Regions from separate parts of the Mammaliicoccus lentus genome, predicted to be linked through region 1. Evidence: riboswitches for the same ligand, from Rfam matches in the RefSeq annotation. Region 1 holds a riboswitch; each other region holds the start of a gene.
The links. Region 1 has a riboswitch for thiamine pyrophosphate ahead of ACNMOQ_RS09625 (ECF transporter S component). Riboswitches for the same ligand answer to the same signal wherever they lie in the genome.
Positions count from the first base shown of each region.

Region 2: another riboswitch for thiamine pyrophosphate. It lies ahead of tenA (thiaminase II); the one in region 1 lies ahead of ACNMOQ_RS09625 (ECF transporter S component).
Region 3: another riboswitch for thiamine pyrophosphate. It lies ahead of tenA (thiaminase II); the one in region 1 lies ahead of ACNMOQ_RS09625 (ECF transporter S component).

Region 1 is NZ_OX344834.1:1,932,699-1,935,023, reverse strand. Features, by position in the region: gene ACNMOQ_RS09630 (ABC transporter ATP-binding protein) at 1-694, opposite strand, end outside; gene ACNMOQ_RS09625 (ECF transporter S component) at 706-1,281, opposite strand; TPP riboswitch at 1,374-1,477, opposite strand; gene ACNMOQ_RS09620 (hypothetical protein) at 1,752-1,877, opposite strand; gene auxA (lipoteichoic acid stability factor AuxA) at 2,025-2,325, shown strand, end outside.
Region 2 is NZ_OX344834.1:403,017-405,341, forward strand. Features, by position in the region: gene ACNMOQ_RS01805 (PTS beta-glucoside transporter subunit IIBCA) at 1-333, shown strand, start outside; gene ACNMOQ_RS01810 (epoxyqueuosine reductase QueH) at 486-1,205, shown strand; TPP riboswitch at 1,270-1,378, shown strand; gene tenA (thiaminase II) at 1,449-2,126, shown strand; gene ACNMOQ_RS01820 (acetylornithine deacetylase) at 2,147-2,325, shown strand, end outside.
Region 3 is NZ_OX344834.1:831,810-834,134, forward strand. Features, by position in the region: gene ACNMOQ_RS04020 (LysM peptidoglycan-binding domain-containing protein) at 323-1,156, shown strand; TPP riboswitch at 1,302-1,399, shown strand; gene tenA (thiaminase II) at 1,476-2,156, shown strand; gene thiD (bifunctional hydroxymethylpyrimidine kinase/phosphomethylpyrimidine kinase) at 2,159-2,325, shown strand, end outside.

The DNA.
Region 1 (2,325 bases):
GATGCCAAACACCATATTCATTTAATACGTCAGTATGGTTATTTAATATGTCGTCAGGTGTACTATCATGCGTAATTTGCCCTTTATCGTTCATGACAATGACTCTGTCTACATAATTCCATATATAATCAACTTTATGCTCAACAATTACAACTGTTTGATTTTCCCAATGTTGCATGAGTAAATCCCAAAGTTGATAAGTAGAAGATGTATCTAACATTGCAGTTGGTTCATCTAAAAATAAAGTATCAGTTTTTTGCAATAAAATAGAAGCAATAGCTAATTTCTGTTTCATTCCACCGCTAAGTTGGCTAAGTTTTTTAGATGGGTCTGCCTCTAAGTTAACTTCTTGCATAGCTTTTGATATAAGTGAATCCATTCGGTTAGGCTCAACTTTCATATTTTCTAATACAAAAGCCAACTCTTCTTTAATTTTAGGCATACAAAATTGTGTGTCAGGATCTTGAAATATAACACCTGGGAAAGGGTCAATATGCTTTTCATCAACTTTCATAGGTATATCTACAGACCTAGGAATGATGCCACTTAATACATTTAATAGGGTACTTTTACCTGAACCACTCGGACCAAGTAATAAAACTTTCTCTCTATCATTTATAGTAATATTTAAATTTTTAAAAATGATACGTTCATCATCTGGATATTTAAGTCTAAGATTTTTAAGTGATAACAATTTTATAGCTCCTATAATAAGTCGTAATCTTTTTTAGAAGAAGGTCTGAATAATTTAGTAACACCAGTTCGATCAAGTGCTCGTACAATAGCGTATCCAAGCGCGCCACCTAATATAGCTCCGCTCAGTATTCTTATGCTGAACATTAATATAATATTCCAAGTTGCAACATCGCCTAAATAATTATAAAACCAATCAACGGGTAAAGTAATGATACCAGCCAAAGCTCCAGCTATAATAGCGACAGATAACTTTCTCGATTTATATCGAACAGCTAAAAATACAATTTCACAAGCTAAGCCTTGAAGTAAGGCATATACAAAAGTAGGAATATCAAATTGTCCCATAACTATTGTTTCGCCAGCACCCGCTGCAAATTCTGCTAATAATGCTACACCAGGTTTTTGAATAATCAAATAAGTGATAATAGCTGCAATAAACCAAAAACCATAAATAGATTGCTCTAAATGGAGACCAAGTGGTTTTAAAACTTCATACGGTAACCATAAAAATTTATAAATAATCGCAAATACAGCACCTATTAATACAGTTACTAAAATATCAGATAAAGTTAATCTTTTTGCCATAACTAATTCTCCTTTTTTATATAAAAAAATGCACTTCTATATCTAGATAGAAGCGCATAAAAATATTGTTATCATTATAAAAATGAATATTATAAGATTCACGAACACTTTCCTACGCTAGTATAATCTAGATCAGGTACAAAGGGTTCAGACTTTTTCAGGTCTGTCTCAGTTTAAAACGCCCCTAGTGCATTTATTGATTTGTTAACACTACGATAAGTCTTATTAAATCTTTTGTCAATAAGAACATTTTGTAACATCATATTATTCAAAAATATAATAAGAATGAGGGAGTAGGACAGAAATCTCATTTTATTAAAAAGATTTCGTAGTCCCGCCCCGGCAAAGATTACTAGGGTTAAAAAAGCTTGATATAAGTGCATTTCAGCTACTACCATTATAATGAAAGAGGCTGAGACATGTATTTATGTCCCAGCCTCTCAAGCGTTGAAATTTAAGATAAGATATATTTATTCAAAAGTGTCTTGAATGTTGTCTTTTGTTTCATCTTGTCCTTTATCGTTATCTTTTTTGTTTTCTTGTTCTTTTTTCTTAGCTTTTTCTGCTTCTTCTTTATGTTTATCGTTATTACTCATAATAACACTCCCTTAAAATGTATGATATTATTATATACCCAGGTAGTACTGACTTTTAAACTTATTTATACTTCTTGGGGCTGATTTTCGATTTATTTAAAGACATTTGAAAATGAAACAATTATAATGTTCAATGAGGTGAAGAACATGTCTATTAAGAAAAAAAGCTGGGAAGTTCATTTTAGCCGGATTATAGGTATATTCATTATCATAACGGGCCTACTGATATTATTTAATGCACCACGTATTAAAGATTATAATATTAAAGACTCTGCTAATATCCATATTCGTAATATTTGGGACTTTTTTGTAGCTTTTTTTGATGAGTTAGTAAGAATTTTAAATCACTATATAGGTGGTTTTCCAGTCATTTCGGCAATAATTATCTTGTTGTTCGGCATCTTTGTATTGTTAATAGCACGTACATTAAGAAGAACAACAAATTATG
Region 2 (2,325 bases), 1.3 Mb from region 1:
AGTCCAATAAAAGGTAGAGTTACTTTAATTTCAGATTCTAAACATGCCATTGGCTTTGAAACAGAAGAAGGACTAGAAATTTTAGTGCACATGGGAATAGACACAGTTGAAATTAAAGAAGATGTATTCGAGCTTAATGTTAAAGAAGGACAAGTTGTTAAACCAGGTCAATTAATTGCTAAAATGGATAGAAATCGAATCATAGAATTAAATAAAGAAACGACTATTATCACAGTTGTTACTAATAGTGTTGATAAAGTTAACCATTTAAAATTACTTAAACAAGGATTGGTCTATAATAACGAGCGAATAGCAGAACTTAATTTAAAATAAATATATTTAAAAAGAGGTTCTTGAGATAATAAAAGAATCTCTTTTTTGCGGCTAATACCCACGCATATCCAACCTTAACACAATTGCCTCTCATCACTGATTGTTATAAAATAAAATATATTTTACAATTTTTAACATAAGGAGTGTTGAGGTTGATTGCTGCGAATAACATTATTGATAAGATGAAAAATCAAAAGATTAATTACGATAGAGTAATGAGAAAAATGATAAGTGATTGGGAGCGTCAAGAGGAAAGACCTAGTATTTTAATTCATAGTTGTTGTGCACCTTGTAGTACTTATACGTTAGAGTTGTTAACGGAGTATGCTGATGTTGCGATTTATTTTGCGAATCCTAATATTCATCCTAAAGCTGAGTATCAAAGAAGAGCTAAGGTTCAAGAAGATTTTGTTACAGCTTTTAATGAGAAAATGAATACGAATGTCAAATATATAGAGGCGCCATATGAGCCACATAAATTTATGAAAATGGTAAAGGATAAAGAACTTGCTGATGAGAATGAAGGTGGTCTAAGGTGTACTGCTTGTTTTGAAATGCGTCTAGAACTTGTTGCTGAAGCGGCTGTAAACTTAGGCTATGACTATTTTGCGAGTGCTTTAACACTGTCACCTAAGAAAAACGCTCAATTGATTAATGAATTAGGTATGGAAGTACAAAGTATTTATAATGTTCATTATTTACCGAGTGATTTTAAGAAGAATAAAGGATATGAAAGATCAATTACGATGTGTAAGGAATATGATATTTTTAGACAATGCTATTGTGGTTGTGTATTTGCAGCTATGCAACAAGGTATTGATTTTAAAGAAGTGAATAAAAGTGCTAAAGCATTTTTAAAGTCATGTGAATAAATTGAAATTTGCAAAAAATATAAAAAGAATGTATGTTGGTGTTACGAACTAATTAAATATACGAAGAAACCACTGGAAGTGCCTTATTTTTAGGCTGAGATTAAAGATTAACTTTAAAATTCCTTGAACCTGATCTAGATGATACTAGCGTAGGAAAGTGGCGTAACTTTATCTGTATGTGAGTACACGCTATTTTCTAATGGAAAATAGCGTTTTTTTTATATTCTTAAGGAGGAAAATACCATGAAATTTACAGAAAGATTATTTGAGCGTGTCGAACCAATTTGGGCATCTTATTTAGAACATCCATTTATTGAAAAGTTAGGTAAAGGTACGTTGGAACAAGAAAAATTTAAACATTGGTTAAGGCAAGATTATATTTATTTAATTGAGTATACGAGATTATTTTTAATAGGAGCATCTAAATCTACAGACTTAAATATGATGACAACGTACGCAGATTTGGCAAATGGAACGTTGCATACAGAAATGGATTTACACCGCGGATATGCTAAGCAATTCGACATTTCTGAAGAGGAGCTACAAGAAACAGAACCAGCAGAAACTACTGTAGCATATACAAGCTATATGCTGAATTTAGCTCAACAAGGTGGAATTGAAAATGTGATTGCAGCTATTTTAACTTGTACATGGAGCTATAATTATATTGGTTTGAAACTAGCAAATATTGAAGGAGCAACAGATCATCCACTTTACGGAGAATGGGTGAAAATGTATTCATCTGACGAATTTACTTTATTTAAAGAAGATTGTATTGAATTAATGGATAAAGTAGCTGAAGGTAAGACTGAAGAAGAATTAGCGCGATTAGAAAATATAGTCGTAAAGACGAGCTACTATGAATATATGTTCTGGGAGATGGCTGAGAATTTAGAAACGTGGTCAGTGCCAGTAAAATAAACTAAAGGCAGGTAGTAGAAATGAACCAAAGACATTTTGATTTAATCGATATGCTCATCAAGTTTAATACTGAAAGTCCTCCTGCTCGCAACACTGATCCATTACAAGATGACATTGAAGATTTACTTAAAGAACTTAATTTTGAAATAGAACGCATACCATTATATGAGAATGATAGTGTCATTAATGCGGTGTTGAG
Region 3 (2,325 bases), 1.1 Mb from region 1:
TTCTAAAATTTGTGGGAAGTATTTTATATTTTATAAGTAGTTTATATATGACTTAAGAGTTTAATTATAATTGTGTAACCAATTACAGTGGTGTTACAAATTGCACTTTAATTAATTTTACACAACTTAAAAGAATACTTTCATGAAAGTTCTCAAGAAAGTATAAAGCTGTAAAATATTCTTGAGATTTATGTAATACAATTGTAATAATTAGCTGTAATTTTTCATATGGTTGTAACCTATGTCATCAAATTTAATGATATAGTTTATAAAGTAAAAATCATAAATAAAGAGATAACCTTACAGGAGGAAATATTCAATCATGAAAAAATTATTAGCAGTTTCAACAGCAGCAGTTGCAGTTACGACAGGGGTAACAGCTACAGCTGATGCAGCAACTCATACAGTAAAATCGGGAGACACTTTATTTGAGATCTCTAAACAATACGGAACAACAGTTGACGCACTTAAAGCGGACAATGGTTTAAATTCAAACTTAATCTTACCTAACCAAGTAATTAAAGTTAATGAAGCGAAAGCAGAAAATACTGAAGCGACTACAGAATACACTGTAGTTTCAGGAGATACTTTAGGGAAAATTGCATCTAAATATGATGTAACAGTATCTCAATTGAAAGCATGGAACAACTTAAATTCAGATCTAATTGTTGTTGGTCAAACTTTATCATTACAAGCACCAGCACAATCAGCTGAACCAGCAACAGCTCCAGTAGCTCAACAAGCTCCGGTTCAACAAACTGAAACACAAGTTGAAGCACCAGCTTACCAAGCTAACTATCAAGCACCAACACAATCATACAAAGCACCAGCTCAACCAACATACAATAAAGTTCAAACTTCACAAACTTCATATAAAGCGCCAGCTCAATCGGCTAGCACTGGTGGATCTACTAAAGCTCAATTCTTAGCTGCAGGTGGAACTGAAGCAATGTGGAATACAATTGTATTACCAGAATCAAGTGGTAATCCAAATGCGGTAAGCCCTAACGGTTACCAAGGTTTAGGTCAAACTAAAGAATCATGGGGAACTGGTTCTGTAGCTACACAAACTAAAGGTATGTTAAACTACGCGAAACAACGTTATGGTTCTGAAGCAGCTGCAATTGAATTCCGTAAAACTCATGGCTGGTGGTAAGCTAAAAGCTTAATTTTCAAGTTATATAAATAATATTAATTCAATCGTCTAGGAAATATCCTAGGCGATTTTTTATATTTTACTAATGTTGTTTAATTTGACCATTATAAATGTATTTGATAATCTTAAAGTAATTGAATAAAGGAATGACTACTAGGGGCGCCTATAGGCTGAGATGAATTCGTTCAGTCCCTTATACCTGATTTGGATAATGCCAACGTAGGAAAGTGGTCAATTAACGTATACTCTACTTTTAATTGACTTCTTTTTATACGAAAGAAGTCATTTTTTTATTTAAAAAATTATTAGGAGAGATAACATGCGTTTTTCTGAGCAGTTACAACAAAAAGTAGAACCAATTATTGAAGAAATATATAATGATGGATTCATTCAAGGGTTTGTAAATGATGACATTTCAGCAGAAGCTGTAAAGCATTATTTAAAAGCGGATGCCAGATATTTAAATGAATTTGCTAAAGTCTATGCGCTATTAATTCCTAAGATAGACTCTAAAGAAGAGTTGAAATTTTTATTAGAACAAATAGAATTCGCTTCTTCAGGGGAAGTAGGAGCTCATCAAATATTAGCGGATTATATCGGTGAAGATTATCATGAAGTAATAAAAGATGGGGCATGGTATCCTACTGCAGATCACTATATTAAGCATATGTATTATAATGCGTACGCACATGAAAATGTTGCTTATACTGTAGCAGCTATGGCACCATGTCCATATGTATATAGAAGGATAGCTCAACTAGCTATTGAGAGAAATAATTTTTCGTCTAATCATAAGTTACAAGAATGGTTTAAATTTTACTATAAAGGTATGGATGAACTAATGGGCGTACTAGACAACTGGCTCGATACTTTTAGTGAAAATGCATCTAAAGCAGAAATAGAACTAGTCGAAAGAAATTTTTTAGAAAGCACTGTTCATGAACGCAATTTCTTCAACATGTCGTATATTCAAGAAAAATGGGAATTTGAGGAGAGATAAATATGAAAAAACCAAACATTGCGTTATCGATTGCTGGTACCGACCCAACAGGCGGAGCAGGTATCATGGCAGATTTAAAATCATTTCAAGCGTCAGGAGTATATGGAATGGCAGTTCCAACTAGTATCGTTTCTCAAAATACTTTAGGTGTACAAGATGTCTACCATTT